DNA from 4 places in the Vibrio sp. STUT-A11 genome. Region 1 is predicted to be linked to each of the others. Evidence: predicted binding sites of a transcription regulator. Region 1 holds the regulator's gene; each other region holds the start of a gene.
What was found. The regulator CRP, encoded in region 1, controls carbon source genes, mostly activating them, when cyclic AMP is high. The targets are predictions, from matches to a motif close to TGTGANNNNNNTCACA.
Positions count from the first base shown of each region.

Region 2: the regulator CRP is predicted to act here: its motif matches at 1,950-1,965, upstream of OO774_RS02520 (CTP synthase).
Region 3: the regulator CRP is predicted to act here: its motif matches at 1,941-1,956, upstream of OO774_RS17210 (glycogen/starch/alpha-glucan phosphorylase).
Region 4: the regulator CRP is predicted to act here: its motif matches at 2,103-2,118, upstream of cytR (DNA-binding transcriptional regulator CytR).

Region 1 is NZ_AP026763.1:280,705-284,817, reverse strand. Features, by position in the region: gene OO774_RS01360 (hydrolase) at 1-451, shown strand, start outside; gene OO774_RS01355 (YheU family protein) at 538-750, shown strand; gene OO774_RS01350 (phosphoribulokinase) at 887-1,756, shown strand; gene crp (cAMP-activated global transcriptional regulator CRP) at 1,997-2,629, shown strand; gene OO774_RS01340 (DUF1338 domain-containing protein) at 2,747-3,538, opposite strand; gene astD (succinylglutamate-semialdehyde dehydrogenase) at 3,925-4,113, opposite strand, start outside.
Region 2 is NZ_AP026763.1:521,085-525,197, forward strand. Features, by position in the region: gene relA (GTP diphosphokinase) at 1-817, shown strand, start outside; gene mazG (nucleoside triphosphate pyrophosphohydrolase) at 1,044-1,835, shown strand; gene OO774_RS02520 (CTP synthase) at 2,050-3,690, shown strand; gene eno (phosphopyruvate hydratase) at 3,773-4,113, shown strand, end outside.
Region 3 is NZ_AP026764.1:336,741-340,853, forward strand. Features, by position in the region: gene OO774_RS17210 (glycogen/starch/alpha-glucan phosphorylase) at 1-1,763, opposite strand, end outside; gene malT (HTH-type transcriptional regulator MalT) at 2,333-4,113, shown strand, end outside.
Region 4 is NZ_AP026763.1:3,059,318-3,063,430, reverse strand. Features, by position in the region: gene OO774_RS14305 (SPOR domain-containing protein) at 1-434, opposite strand, end outside; gene cytR (DNA-binding transcriptional regulator CytR) at 814-1,818, opposite strand; gene priA (primosomal protein N') at 2,153-4,113, opposite strand, start outside.

The DNA of each region.
Region 1 (4,113 bases):
TTACCGCCGATATTTACTTTCATCATTAAAGCGGAACGCCTTACAAAAGCACACGTTACTCCATGGAGAGCTGGCACTCTCTTACAATTCAATCAAGCGTGTCACTCGCTTACAAGAGTTCGACGATTTGATCACAGCACCTCTGCATGGGTTTAAAGATGCGCAGGACTATTACACCCAATGCTCTGGGCTGAGCAAGTTACAACAGATCAAACTGCCCACGCTGATCATTCACGCTAAGGATGACCCATTTATGACCGATGCGGTTATCCCTAAGTTTGTCCTGCCTGCCAATATTGACTATCGCCTGTATGAACACGGCGGGCATGTTGGTTTTATCTCAGGGTCTGCATTAAAGCCAAAGTTTTGGCTCGAAGAAGCGCTGCCATCCTATTACGAGAGTATCGCTGCTGATCATCTTTCTGCTGTATCAAAACGTAAGACACAGTAGACTTGGAGAGGTTGGCCTTTAGAACTGATTTTTTGCTGCAAAGGTCGACATATCCTACCCACTCGTCATAAAATTTTGAGGTATTGATGATCATTCCTTGGCAAGACATTGCGCCAGAAACACTGGAAAACCTGATTCGTGAATTTGTTCTGCGTGAAGGAACAGATTACGGCACGCTGGAAGTATCTCTGCAAGATAAGATCGATCAGGTGAAATCGCAGCTAGAGAAAGGCGAAGCGGTTATCGTGTATTCCGAACTGCATGAAACTGTGGATATTCAATTAAAAGCAAAGTATTAAACCATTTCCCCAAGCCCTTCACATTTTACCGTACCCCACCCGATGACAAGCCGTAGTTACGTGCTATAGTGGACTATCACTTGTGCAGTAGATGCCTGCTGCACTTAAAGGAAAGTAATTTTCGACAAGGTTTGTCATGTCAGCTAAACACCCAATTATTGCAGTTACCGGCTCATCCGGAGCCGGCACGACCACTACATCTGAAGCCTTCCGTAAGATGTTCAATATGATGAACGTCAAACCAGCTTGGGTTGAAGGTGACAGCTTCCATCGCTTTACCCGCCCGGAAATGGATATCGAAATTCGTAAAGCGCGCGAGCAAGGCAGACACATCAGCTACTTTGGTCCTCAGGCGAATGACTTTCCTGGCTTGGAAAAGTTTTTCCGCCAATATGGTGAGGAAGGCACTGGCAGCATACGCCGTTATCTACACACCTTTGATGAAGCGGTACCGTACAACCAGATGCCAGGCACTTTCACACCGTGGCAAGACCTACCAGACAACAGCGACGTACTCTTCTATGAAGGGCTGCACGGTGGCGTGGTCGATGGTGAAGTGAACGTATCACAACATGTCGATTTTCTGATTGGCATGGTACCGATTGTGAACCTGGAGTGGATCCAAAAATTCGTCCGGGATACGCGTGACCGCGGCCACTCAAGAGAGGCCGTCATGGACTCCATCGTACGCTCGATGGATGACTATCTGAATTACATTACTCCGCAGTTTTCACGTACTCATATCAACTTTCAGCGCGTGCCAACCGTGGATACATCGAACCCACTCAATGCGAAAGGCATCCCGAGTCTGGATGAAAGCTTTGTGGTCATCCGACTACGTGGGATCAAGAATGTCGACTTCCCTTACCTGTTGGCCATGATTGACGGTTCGTTTATGTCACGTCACAACACGATAGTCGTGCCGGGCGGTAAGATGAGTTTTGCAATGGAGCTGATCGTGAGGCCTATCCTACAACAACTGATAGAAACAGGAAAAATTGGCTAAAAATCTCGCTTTCGGAGTGTTTACTTTTCATACCGTGATCATGTGCACAGTTTTGCGTACAAAATAGCAACCATGGCACGATTAAAATCAAGAAATCATCCTAGAAAAAGGATACTATTTCTTACCGAAACACAAGATAGCTTGCAGCATATAAAAAGTGCTCTTATTCTAGTAAGCCTGATTCAGGCTTAGCTAAAATATGGATAGCGCAAGCGTACCCTGCAGAGGAAGTGAGATATTATGGTTCTAGGTAAACCTCAAACCGACCCGACATTAGAGTGGTTTCTTTCACACTGTCACATTCATAAGTACCCTTCAAAGAGCACGCTGATTCACGCTGGTGAAAAAGCTGAAACCTTATACTACATCGTTAAAGGTTCTGTTGCGGTTCTTATCAAAGACGAAGAAGGTAAGGAAATGATCCTTTCTTACCTAAACCAAGGTGACTTTATTGGTGAACTTGGTCTATTCGAGGAAGACCAAGAGCGTACAGCTTGGGTTCGAGCTAAATCTCCTTGTGAAGTTGCTGAGATTTCTTTCAAGAAATTCCGTCAGCTTATCCAAGTAAACCCAGACATCCTAATGCGTCTTTCTGCGCAGATGGCTCGTCGCCTTCAAGTAACCAGCCAAAAAGTGGGTGACCTAGCGTTCCTAGACGTAACTGGTCGTATCGCTCAGACGCTTCTGAACCTTGCAAAACAACCAGACGCGATGACTCACCCAGATGGCATGCAAATCAAGATCACTCGTCAAGAAATCGGTCAAATTGTTGGCTGTTCTCGTGAGACAGTTGGTCGTATCTTGAAGATGCTAGAAGAGCAGAATCTAATCTCTGCGCACGGTAAAACTATCGTCGTTTACGGTACTCGTTAATCTCTGATTCGAGTAGTGTAAAGAAAATAATAAAGCCACCAATGGCAGCATTGGTGGCTTTTTCTATTCAGGCCAGGGTTCGAGCTATGCTCTCAGGAATCGAGTTAACGACATGGATTAGCCATTCGTGCTTTCAAAAATTTTGTCTGCCGATGCTGCAACAAAGCCTGGGTAAAGCTCACCATTGTCCATTGGGTAACGCTTAGCGAATTCGTAGAATCCACCCGGAATGTTCTCAGAGCCTTCAGTAAAGTTAACCGGCACTTTATCTGCCATAGTTGAAGACTGTTCTAACAGGACTTCAGGCGAGCCTTTCACTTCGCCACCCGACTCGTTAATCACAAATCCAGCTTGGCGTAAGTGATCGTTCACTTGCTTCACTTCATCATGCTGATTCAGTTGATTTACGCTGACCGTGAAGTGGTTAGCGCCGTATCCATGAGCCGCCAGCCAGGACGCGTATTCACTCTCTTTTTCCAAAACCTGGTAATCTGCAAAACTAAGATCCCATAAGCGGCCGCCATATAAAAATGCGCTATCTGCGAGTTTATCTGTATCCACTTGTGCTGCCAGTTTAGAAACAATCGCTTGTAACTCTGGCGAACACTCTTCTACTTTGAGCTCACTGATGAACACTTTAGGCTGTTTTTGGTCTGGGTGCTCGTAGTGCTTAGCGACAAGCTTTTTGCTTTCAAATACATAGTCACCACACGCCTTGTAACCAATCGCTAAAAATGGCTTAGCCAGCGTCTCAATGCCAAGAGGCTCAACATTGAATGTGCGCAGTGCAATATGGTCGTTAATCAAAGGCTCATCTTCTTGAAGAAGTTGATGAACTTTAGCAGCAGAGGGGCAAAGACGCTGAATATAGTCTTGCCATAACGATTGGAATAACACATCAGGGGTCATAACGGCTCCTTGTTACGAGATGTAGGGTAAGAATGTTGGCGGCTCGTTCACAGCCCTAATACCAATCACAGTAAGTAAGAGAACATAAATAACGTAGGAAAAACGTTTGAGAACAAGGCAGAATTTTCGATAAGTAGTTACTCTACAATCAAAAATTCTAACGCAGTTATCGAGCGTTTTAACAAGTTAGAATGGTCAGTTATTTACTACGATTGGTATAACTCTGTCCAGAATAATGAACGAGCAGCCTAACCTGTGATGAAGTATCAGTCAGTCGCACACCCATTTTTTAATTATTTTCATGCTGACCTCATTAAGACTCCATACTTTAATGATGCATCGGCAATCTGAGCCACGAAGTACCATCGTGGCTCTATTGTTGAAATTTAAAGTTCTACACCTGGGCTCAATGTCGCGGGAAGTAGTGTTTCGCCACCTTCCATTGATGCCATTGGGTAAGCACAGTAGTCAGCCGCATAGTATGCGCTTGGACGAAGGTTGCCTGATGCACCAGGACCACCAAACGGCGCGTCACCACTTGCACCAGTCAATTGACGGTTGCGGTTTACAATGCC
Region 2 (4,113 bases), 240 kb from region 1:
ACGTGACTGGTTAAATCCTTCATTAGGCTTCGTTCATTCAGGTCGAGCTCGCGCCAAGATCAATGCTTGGTTCCGCAAGCAAAGTCGAGAGAAAAACCTAGAGGCCGGTCGTGAAATCCTAGAACACGAACTGGTCAAAATTGGCGCGACCATGAAAGATGCTGAGCATTACGCGCTTAAGCGGTTCAACGTTAGGACGCCTGATGAGTTGTTCGTTGGTGTGGGTAGTGGTGATTTACGTATTAACCAGGTCATTAACCACATCAATGCGTTGGTCAATAAGCCAACCGCAGAAGAAGAAGATCAGCAAGCGCTTGAAAAGCTTCAGGAAGCTGAGCATAAATCACCGTCCCAGAGCCGGCCGAAGAAAGACGCGGTAGTGGTGGAAGGGGTCGATAACCTAATGACACATCTTGCACGTTGTTGTCAGCCAATTCCAGGTGATGACATCAGTGGTTACATCACTCAAGGTCGCGGTATTTCAGTACACCGTAGTGACTGTGAACAGTTAGAAGAACTGCGTCACCACGCACCAGAGCGAATCATCGATACGGTCTGGGGCAGTGGTTTTGTTGGTTCATACATTCTAACAGTACGCATAGAAGCAATGGAGAGAGGTGGCTTACTTAAAGACATTACAACTCTATTTGCCAATGAGAAAATCAAAGTCACCAGTATGAAGAACCGTGTCGATTACCGTCGACAACTAGCCATCATGGACTTTGATCTCGAAGTGACCAATATCGAGGTGCTTTCGCGCGTTTCTAAGCGGGTTGAGCAAATAAAAGATGTTATGTCTGTAAAACGTCTCGGCTAGTTTTTACGTCACATTTGGCTTTTTATCTGCGTTAGCTGCTCTTATATCGCTCCATCACATAGCGGGCTATGCTCAGGAGTCTCATAAGTTTGCTGCCTTGCTAAAAGAGTCAACTGTTTAGTAAAAACGTACCAATGAATCAATTTAAGGTGAGTGGTTATGCTGCTCGCCTTTTTGTTTATAGGAAGAGTTTGTTTAAGGGACTCTTTGTATTGAGGAAAAACATATGAGTCATCCAATTGAGCAGTTAGAACAAATCATGGCGCAATTGCGTGATCCGGAGGGTGGGTGCCCTTGGGATTTGAAGCAGAGCTTCGATACCATCGTGCCGCATACGATAGAAGAAACCTATGAAGTTGTGGATGCGATTCAAAATCGAGACTGGTCAAATTTAAAAGAAGAGCTGGGTGATTTGCTGTTTCAGGTTATTTTTTATAGCCAACTGGCAAAAGAGCAGGATCTGTTTGATTTTTCAGACGTGGTTGAAACCGTGAATGAAAAACTGACCCGTCGTCATCCGCATGTTTTTTCCGATGCTGAGTTTGAATCCGATGCTGAAATTAATGCAAATTGGGAAGCGGAAAAGGCGAAAGAAAAAGCACAAGTAGGCAAACAAGAAGAAAGTATTCTAGACTCAATACCAAACTCTTTGCCTGCACTTTCGCGTGCTACAAAGATTCAGAAAAAATGCGCTAAATTTGGATTTGACTGGGACTCGCTTGGGCCTGTTGTGGAAAAGGTTCAGGAAGAAATTGATGAGGTAATGGAAGAAGCGATTCAAGTGGACCCAGACGAAGAGAAAGTAGAACTCGAACTGGGTGATTTGCTTTTTGCGACGGTGAACTTAGCCCGTCACCTTGGTAAAGACCCTGAAGTGGCTTTAGGTAAAGCGAATCTAAAGTTTGCGCGACGCTTTAAGAAAGTAGAGATGAAGGTGGCTCAATCCGGAAGGGGATTAAAAGATTGCTCGTTGATTGAGCTCGATAAATTCTGGGATGAAGTGAAAAAAGAAGAGTAGAGTGGGCGTCAAGTGACAGGACGCGGTTTTGAGACCAGTTTGACGAAGAAGATAAATATGCGCTCGTCTTCTCTTTGTTCACTTTGATTTGAAGCAAAAAATAAAAAATTGCGGTGTGATAGATTTCACGTTGTGGCGGTAAGGAGCTTCTGGTATATTTATCTCCCGTCCAGAAGCACTCCATTTCCCTCATTCAACCAATTTCAGGTTAAACATGACGACAAATTACATTTTTGTTACTGGCGGGGTTGTATCCTCTCTAGGTAAAGGTATTGCAGCAGCATCTCTTGCGGCTATTCTAGAAGCTCGTGGTCTTAAAGTGACTATGATGAAGCTTGACCCTTACATCAACGTTGACCCAGGCACTATGAGCCCGATTCAACACGGTGAAGTGTTCGTCACGGAAGATGGCGCTGAAACTGACCTTGACCTTGGCCACTATGAGCGTTTTATTCGCACTAAGATGACCAAGCGTAACAATTTCACAGCAGGTCGTGTTTATGCCGACGTACTTCGTAAAGAACGTCGCGGTGACTACTTAGGCGCAACAATTCAGGTTATCCCTCATATCACTAACGCAATCAAAGACCGCGTGATCGCTGGCTCTGAAGGTCACGATGTGGCTATCGTTGAAGTTGGCGGTACTGTTGGTGATATCGAATCGCTACCGTTTATGGAAGCGATCCGTCAGTTGGCGATCGAAGTTGGTCGTGAAAATGCTATGTTCATGCACTTGACGCTTGTTCCTTACCTAGCAGCCGCTGGCGAAGTAAAAACTAAGCCAACTCAGCACTCTGTAAAAGAGTTGCTATCTATCGGTATCCAGCCAGATATTCTAGTTTGTCGTAGCGATCGCATGATCCCAGCAAACGAGCGTAAGAAAATTGCACTTTTCTGTAACGTTCCTGAGAAAGCGGTAATTTCAATGAAGGATGTGGATTCTATCTACAAGATCCCTCAATTGATTAAATCGCAAGGTCTAGATGATCTTGTGTGTGCTCGTTTTGGTATTGACGCTCCTGAAGCTAACCTTTCTGAGTGGGAACAGGTTATTTACGAAGAAGCAAACCCAACTGGTGACGTCACTATTGGTATGGTAGGTAAATACATCGAACTACCAGATGCTTACAAATCAGTAAACGAAGCGCTTAAACACGCAGGCTTGAAAAACCGTCTAAACGTAACCATCAAATACGTAGATTCGCAAGACATTGAAACCAAAGGTGTAGAGCTATTAGAAGGCCTAGACGCAATCTTGGTTCCTGGTGGTTTCGGCGACCGTGGTGTGGAAGGAAAAATCCGTGCAGCTCAATACGCACGTGAGAACAAGGTTCCTTACCTAGGTATTTGTCTTGGTATGCAAGTTGCCCTAATCGAATACGCGCGTAACGTGGCGGGTATGGAAGGTGCACATTCAACAGAATTTAACAAAGAAACCAAGTACCCTGTGGTAGGTTTGATCACAGAGTGGGTAGACGAAGCCGGTAACGTGGAAGAGCGTACTGAAAAGTCTGACCTCGGTGGTACTATGCGTCTTGGTTCGCAGCTTTGTCACCTACAGAAAGGGACAAAAGCTTACGAGCTATACGGTAGCGCGACGATCCATGAGCGTCACCGTCACCGTTACGAAGTAAACAACAATCTTCGTCCGCAAATCGAGAAAGCTGGCCTGAAAGTTTCTGGTCTGTCTGCGGACAAGAAACTAGTGGAAATGGTTGAGAACCCAGCACACCCATGGTTTGTCGCGGCTCAGTTCCATCCAGAATTTACATCGACGCCTCGCGATGGACATCCATTGTTTGCAGGCTTCGTTAAAGCCGCGGGTCAATTCTCACGCGGCGAGTTCGAGAAGTAAGTAAAGGGATGCGGGCAGCGGCGAAGGTTGTGCTGCTGCCCTTTAAAATTGACATTTATATTTGAAACGAGAGGAAACATTAATGTCTAAGATCGTTAAAGTTCTAGGTCGTGAAATCATCGACTCACGTGGTAACCCAACAGTAGAAGCTGAAGTACACCTAGAAGGCGGTTTCGTAGGTATGGCAGCAGCTCCATCTGGTGCATCTACTGGTTCTCGCGAAGCTCTTGAGCTACGTGACGGTGACAAAGCACGTTTCCTAGGTAAAGGTGTTCTTAAAGCAGTTGAAGCTGTAAACGGCGCAATCGCTGAAGCTCTAGTTGGTAAAGATGCTAAAGACCAAGCTGCAATCGACGCAGTAATGATCGAACTAGATGGTACTGAAAACAAATCTAAATTCGGTGCTAACGCTATCCTAGCTGT
Region 3 (4,113 bases), on a different replicon from region 1:
AATACAACACGTGGTACACAATCAAACCCAGGCTCGTTAAGAATACGATGGTACAGAGACAACACGTGTAGCAAATCTAGGTGCTGACGCTTGTACTCGTGTAGACGCTTGATTTGAACATCGAAGATCGCATTGGTATCCAGCTCGATACCCATGTTTTCTTTCACCCAGTGAGCAAGGCGTTCTTTGTTCTCTTTCTTCACTGCCATGAATTCTTTTTGGAATTTCTCGTCAGTAGCGTATTTCGCAATGCCTTCCAACAGCTCCAGTTTCGCTGGCCATTCGCCACCGATCTTGTCAGTAATTAACTGAGACAGACCTGGGTTACAGAACTTCAACCAACGACGAGGCGTGATACCGTTCGTCACATTGTGTAGACGAGTTGGGTACAGCTCATGGAACTCAGGGAACAGGTCTTTCTTAACCAATTCAGAGTGAAGTGCTGCTACACCATTAACCGCGTATGAACCGATTACACTCAGGTTAGCCATACGTACCATGCGGTGGAAACCGTCTTCGATGATCGACAGTTTTTGCTGTTTCGCAACATCACCAGGCCACTTAGCACGAACTTCTTGCAGGAAGCGGTGGTTGATTTCGTAAATGATTTCCATGTGACGTGGAAGCAAATGCTGAATGAGCGACTCAGGCCATGTCTCTAGTGCTTCTGGAAGCAATGTGTGGTTCGTGTACGCAAACGTATGCGAGCTGATTTCCCAAGCAGCTTCCCAAGACAGGCCTTTCTCGTCAACCAGGATGCGCATTAGCTCAGGAATAGCGATAGTTGGGTGCGTATCGTTAAGCTGGATAGTCTCTTGCTTTGGCAGTTCTTCTAATGAGTAGCCTGCTGCTTCGTGGCGGCGAAGAATATCGCGTACTGACGCTGCAGAGTGGAAGTACTGTTGCATTAGACGAAGTGTTTTTCCTTTCTCGTGGTTGTCATTCGGGTAAAGCACTTTAGTGATGTTACCTGCATCGATCAGCGCATGCTGAGCTTCGAAGTAGTTACCATTGTTAAAGCTTGCCAATGAGAATGGTGCAATTGCCTGACATTCCCAAAGACGCAACGGGTAAACCGTTTCTGATTCGTAACCGACGATTGGTAGATCCCAAGGCATCGCTTTTACTGTCATGCCTGGAACCCATTTACGAATTTCTTTACCGTTCTCGTTGACCACTTCAACATGACCGTAGAAGCCGATTTCTTGAGCAAGCTCTGGACGAGCCACTTCCCAAGGGTAACCTTCTACGCCACACCATGCATCAGGTGCTTCTTGTTGACGGCCGTCTTTGAAAGATTGCTTAAATAGACCGTATTCGTAGTGTAGGCCGTAACCCACTGTTGGGTATTCTTGCGCGGCACATGAATCCATGAAACAAGCCGCCAGACGGCCAAGACCGCCGTTACCCAATGAAGGATCGCGTTCTTCTTCAAGAAGGTCCGTTACGCTATGACCCAATTCAGCCATTGCTTCTGTTACTTGCTCGTACAGACCCATGCTGATTAAGTTATTGCCCGTTAAACGGCCAATCAGGAATTCTAGAGAAAGGTAGTTAACGCTCTTAGCACCTTTGATGCGAGGATCTTCTTCAGTAGCAAGCAAATCAAAAGTAGTGATTTCCGCTAGTGCACGACCCATTGCTAGGTACCATGCGCGGCTATCTGCGTTTTCAACAGTATGTGCGTAAGTCACTGATAGGTGTTTCTTTACGCTGTCTTGGAACGACTTTTTATCAAATTTTTTCTGTTGTGTAGGTTTCATTAAGAAATTCTCACGTCTTTTAGTAATTCATCTGCCATATATCGTGCATTTACCGGTGTGAATAAGCATCCTCCTGTTTCTCCTCCTTTGAAGGAGGAGGAATGAGGGCGTAGAGGGGGGTACAACCGATCAGTTAGTGATCTAAATCGCAACAAAGCTTTTTACGCTCTGCTTCTTAGTGATTTCGATCACAGGCGAATATGAGAAAAGGCTAAAATTTACTCATGAAGTTTTTAAGACACCGTCGAACCACGATGTAAATTTTGTCTTAGCGATCACACTCCCCTTGTTCACAAACACAAAAATTACATATCCATCGTGCAAGAATTCCTACAGGGCATAACAAACTAGGATAAAAAGGTGATTAAATTCACAAATACAGGGCGTAGTCGGTGCCATTTCCCTCATCTCGTGAGAATTAGGAAGTGGATCAAAGTAAGCTGTAATGGCGATGTCGTAACATCCCACTCGACTTGTATTTTTGTTTACTTTTTAAACAGATTAAAATTTGGTGACGAAAACCGTTTTCAGATTTCGCTAGATTACATAAATTAAGGACATAACGAATAATGTGGATTCCATCTAAGCTCACTCGCCCAGGCCGGTTACATAACGCCATAGTGCGTCCAAGAGTGCTGGACTTACTGCAACAAGCGCCTTATTACAAATTGGTTTTGTTTCGCTCACCTGCCGGTTACGGTAAAACAACAATGGCAGCGCAGTGGCTGTCGGATAAGCCTAATGTTGGTTGGTACAGTATTGATGACAGCGATAATGACGGCTTCCGTTTTGTCAATTACCTGTTGCAGGCATTAAACAAAGCAACAAACTTCAGTTGTTCTAATGCACAGAAACTGGCCGAAAAACGCCAAATTTCCTCTTTACGCTCATTGTATAGCGAACTGTTTGCCGAAATGGCTGACTTTCATCAGGAATGTTACGTGGTACTCGATGACTATCACTTAATCACCAATGATGAAATTCATGAATCGATGCGCTTCTTTTTAAAGCACATGCCAGACAACTTAACCGTCGTCGTCACAAGCCGTGCGACACCGCCATTAGGTACTGCAAACCTGCGTGTGCGTGACTTGATGATCGAAATCGGCAACGACATGTTAGCCTTCGACACGGAAGAAACGACCCGTTTCTTTAACCAGCGCATCGCTGACGGTATTGATGAAGACATGGCTAATAGCCTGAGAACTTATGTTGAAGGCTGGCCTTCTGCATTGCAACTTATCGCTCTGCAGGCGCAGCATCAAAACCGTACCCTGGCGCAGACGGTAGAGTCTGTTTCTCAGTTCAACCACGCACATCTATGGGATTACCTGGTAGAAGAGGTATTTGATCTGCTCGATCATGAAACTCGCCAATTCCTGATGCAGGTTTCTGTTCTGGATCATTTCAACGACGAGTTGGTATTCGCGTTGACTCAGCGTGAAGATGCGCTCGGTATGATTGAATCTCTGAATCGCTACGGTTTGTTTATTTACCCTCTCGAGGGTGAACATAACTGGTTCCGATTCCACAACCTGTTTGGTGAGTTTTTGTCTCATGAACGTCAGGCTCGCATTCCGCAGCAAGAAAAAGATCTACACCGCAATGCTGCATTAGCTTGGTTACAACAAAAATCGCCTCACCAAGCGATTCACCACGCTCAGAAATCTGACGATAAAGATTTAGTGGTTGAAATTCTTAACGAATTTGGCTGGAAAATGTTTAACCAAGGCGAGTTAAGCACCTTGGAAAATGCCATTCATCAACTTGACTCAGAACTGCTGTTTAGTCACCCAAAACTGACGATGTTACGTGCATGGCTGGCGCAAAGTCAGCACCGTTACAATCAGGTTGGTCAGTTACTTGAAGAAGCAGAAGCGGAGCACCAAAAGCGCGATATTGAGCTGGATGTCCACTATCAGGGTCAGGCCAATGCGCTGCTTGCTCAGGTCGCGATTAACAGTAACCAGCCAGAAAAAGCACTCGAGTTGGCAGAGCTCGCACTTAGTGAGTTAGACCACACTATCTATCGCAGCCGAATCGTGGCGACCTCAGTCGTTGGTGAAGTCAACCACGTACTGGGTAAGCTCGATCGCGCACTACCAATGATGCAGCAAACGGAAAAGCTGGCTCGCCAGTATCAGGTTTACCATCAGGCGTTATGGGCGATTCTACAACAAAGTGAAATTTTGATTGCTCAGGGCTATGTTCAGGCTGCCTTTGAGTTGCAAGATTCGGGTTTCCGTCTGATAGAAGAGCATCAGCTTCAGCACGTGCCACTGCATGAGTTTCTACTCCGTATCCGAGCGCAAGTGCTTTGGTGCTGGAATCGTCTGGATGAAGCCGAAGA
Region 4 (4,113 bases), 590 kb from region 1:
CAAGAACTGCCCTCTTTCTTAACAATTTTGCTGGTTAATCCCTGGAAAGCGATGGCGAGTTTACGTTCTTCTGCCTGAGCTTGGGTCTTATAAGCGCCACACTGCATGATGTAAGGGATTTTCGATACTTGAATCTCTTTGGCAACCACTTCAACTTCGCGATTGGGGAGAGATTCTACGTATTCCCATTTCTCTTCGGGTGGGGGAGGTAAGTCTGTCTTTGCCTTTGGTTTGCTGACTGGAGTCGTTGATTGCTGCACAACCTGTGGCTGAGGCTCTGGATCATTGTTTAGCAAGTAAAGCCCATAGCCAAAACCACCTACTAGCACGATTGCCAGTAGACCACTACGCCAAGGCTTCTTTCTTGAAGGTTGTTTTTTTGTCGACTTTTTTGGGGTACCACGCCCCCTTCTCACATAATCTTTGTTTGCCACGGTCATTTCTGGTGATCAAGAATTCTTGCAAATATGTTAATCCAGAACGAGTCGAGAAAACACCCTGTTGAATGAATCTTGTTAGGTGGGAGGGGAAAGGTATTAGGAAAGAGGGACTAGGTTCCTAGGTTTTAGGTCCTAGAGGCGTTCGTTGGGAATAAAGCGAACAAAATAAATGATTGTACTAGTTTTTTGGGAATACAGATTACGGAATACTGGTATTAATCCGTAATCCGTAATCCGTAATCCGTAATCCGTAATCCGTAATCGAAGCGGCCCGTATTCCAATACAGCAAACACGAAGATTACGTTTATCACAAAACTAACCACAGATACGCCTAGGACCTAGTTCCCTAGACCCTAGGATCTTCTCTTTAATCTATCTCGCTGGGGGCGCAGCACTGCCGCGTATAATCAGGTTCGTCTCCAGAAGTCGAGAACCAGAATGTACGTCGTGGCCTTTTAAAAGCTCTAACATCATTAACATCGCTTGTCGGCCAATCTCGTAGCGAGGCTGAGAGATGGTGGTTAACGGTGGATCACAGTATTGTGCAAAATTGATGTCATCAAACCCTACTACCGACAGATCTTGCGGGACACGGAAACCGAGCTTTTTCGCTTCTTGAATAGCGCCGATTGCCATCGTATCACAGTGGCAGAATATCGCGGTTGGTGGCTCCGCTAGCTCCAACAGTTTACGTACTGCTTTTACACCACCTTCAAAAGAGAATTCGGTGACAATACTGTATTGCGGGTCTTTATTGATCCCTGCTCGACGTAGAGCTTGTTGGTAACCTTGCTGACGGAACTGGCACAATACCGCGGTATCGGGGCCTGAAATTTGCGCTATTCGCTTGTGACCAAGCTGAGTCAGATAGTTAACCGCTTCAAAGGCAGAAGTCAGGTTGTCGATATGTACAGTTGGCAATTCCAGCTCTGGTGCAAATTCACAAGCCATGACCATGGGTGGCAGGTTCTTTTGCTCTGGTTTACTCACATCAAACGGTAAGTCGGTACCCAGTAGCAGCATTCCGTCAGCTTGCTTGGTAAATACCAGGTTTACAAACGAACTTTCGCGTTTTTTCTGCTGGCCACTGTCTCCCAGTAAAACCAGGTAGCCGTGTTCCATCGCCGCATCTTCAATACCACGTATGATTTCAGAAAAATAAGGGTCGCAGATGTCAGGAACGATCGTAACAATGGTTTTTGATTCGTTTCGTCGTAAATTACGCGCTAATGAATTGGGTGAGTAGCCTGCTTCGAGTACCGCGTCTTCCACTCTTTTTCGGGTTGAAGAGGAGACTTTCTCCGGGTTCATTAAAGCTCGAGATACCGTCGCGGTAGACACTCCCGCAAGCTGGGCAACATCCTTCATTGTCGCCATAGTGTTTTAACCTCTCAAATAGTTCGCCAAGATGACGTTATTCCCTGTCGTGAAATCGCTGTCATTGAGTACAGTTCATTTCGCACTTAACCATCACATTTCTGGTGTTTATTTATCGGATAAAGCCCGCTTTTACTTCCAGAACAACACTTCGATTTCAGGGAATCTTATAGTGTTCATTTAAAGTCTTTGCCTGCAAAGCACTTAAGACTTTGCTAATTTGGATAGTCTATTCATTTCTATGGCGAAAGTTACGGTCTGTTTAACAAAATCCACAATGACAATGTGATATCGGTCACATTAAAAGGTAATTCATTTCATGGCTAAACGTTTGCTAGCTGAGATCTTGTGGTTCTATGTCTAAATTCCAACGTACTTTTTTGGCATTAGGCAACAACTCAATAGCAGGTTTGGCACTGGTTAATAACTTTTGCATCAATGAACGATGTTGAGTTTGCAGCAAAAGTTGCCAGCGATATTTGCCTGCCCGTTTAGCCAAAGGTGAGGGGGTCGGGCCAAGTACCATACAAGTGTCGTCAAATAATGGGTGAGACTCCAGCGTAAAACGAACTTGGCGCAAGAAGTCTTCGACGAGTTCACTTTGGTTTGCCTCTGCTTTGAATAGAGTCAGGTAACTGTAGGGAGGGAGCTGCGCCAACTTTCTCTCTTCTAAGGCGGTCATCGCAAAGTGACGGTAATCTTTTTGCAGTAGTGCCTGCAATAGGCTGTGTTCTGGGTGATGAGTTTGTAAAATCACTTCGCCAGGTTTACTCGCGCGTCCTGCTCGTCCTGCAACCTGAATAAAAAGCTGCGCGAGACGTTCAGAAGCCCGGAAATCACTACTGTATAAAGAGCCATCCACATCCAACAAGGCAACCAGCGTTACGTTGGGGAAGTGGTGTCCTTTAGCAAGCATCTGCGTACCAATTAAAATCTGGAATTCACCTTTACGAATCGATTCAAGGGCATCCTCTAAGCTGCCTTTACGGCGGGTGCTGTCTCTATCAATACGAATGGCTTTGTATTCTGGGAAGAGTTGCGCCAATTGATGCTCTAACTGCTCTGTGCCGACACCAACCGTCACCAACTGAGTGGAACCACATCCCTGACACTGATGAATGACAGGTTGCTGTGAGCCGCAATGATGGCAGCGTATTTCGTTACTGTATTGATGAAAGGTATAGTAGGCATCACATCGCTTACATTCTGCAATCCAACCACATTCATGGCACATTAGGGCAGGGGAGAAACCTCGGCGGTTAAGGAACAGCATCACCTGATTGCCTGCTTTTAGGTGTTTACGCATTTCAGCAATCAGCGGCGCAGACAATCCGCTTTCCAAATACTGACCTTTTACGTCGAGTACTTTATTGGTGGTCGGCACCGCAGAGCCTGCACGCTGAGTTAATGTCAGATGATGATATTTACCCGTCAACGCATTGTGCAGCGTTTCAAGAGCCGGAGTCGCAGAGCCCAACACAATAGGCACTTGCTCTTTGTGCGCACGCATTACAGCAACATCTCGAGCGTGGTAGCGCAAACTATCTTGTTGTTTATATGACGAGTCGTGTTCTTCGTCGACAATAATAATGCCGAGATCGGCAAATGGCGTCAGTAGCGCGGAGCGTGTTCCGATGATAATTCCAGCCGCTTTATCACGAGCCGATAACCAGGCGTTTAAACGTTCAGTATCATTTAAACCTGAGTGGATAACATCAACAGGCACATTAAAGCGATGCTTGAAGCGGTTAATGGTTTGTGGTGTCAGGCCAATTTCTGGCACCAGAACTAAGGCTTGTCGCCCTTTTTCTAATACAGGCTTGATCAGATTGAGGTAAACCTCGGTCTTACCGGAGCCTGTAACGCCCTCTAATAAATAGCAGGCAAAACCACTTTGGCCATTGACGCTAGCGATGGCTAACGCCTGCTCGTGGTTTAGTTTGGGTTTGTCGACGTCGTTTTCGACTTGCTGAGGCCAGTTAGAAATCGTTGGCATTTTCTCAATTCGCTCTATCCAACCTTTCTCTTCGACCGATTTCAATACGGTTGAGGCGATCTCTTGCTCTACAAATTCTTGGTGCGGGACGGCTCCGTTTACCAGAATTTGCAGAACTTTTTGTTGCTTCACGGCCCGACGGTCGAGGCCTTGCATCAGTTTGTCTTTACCCGCTTCGGTGATCTGCCATTCCTGTAACGTGGCAAAATCGGCTGGCTTCCCTTTTCTCAGCGCAGCCGGCATCGCATTGTGCAGCGTATCGCCTAATGGATACTGATAAAACTGGCTGCACCATGTGA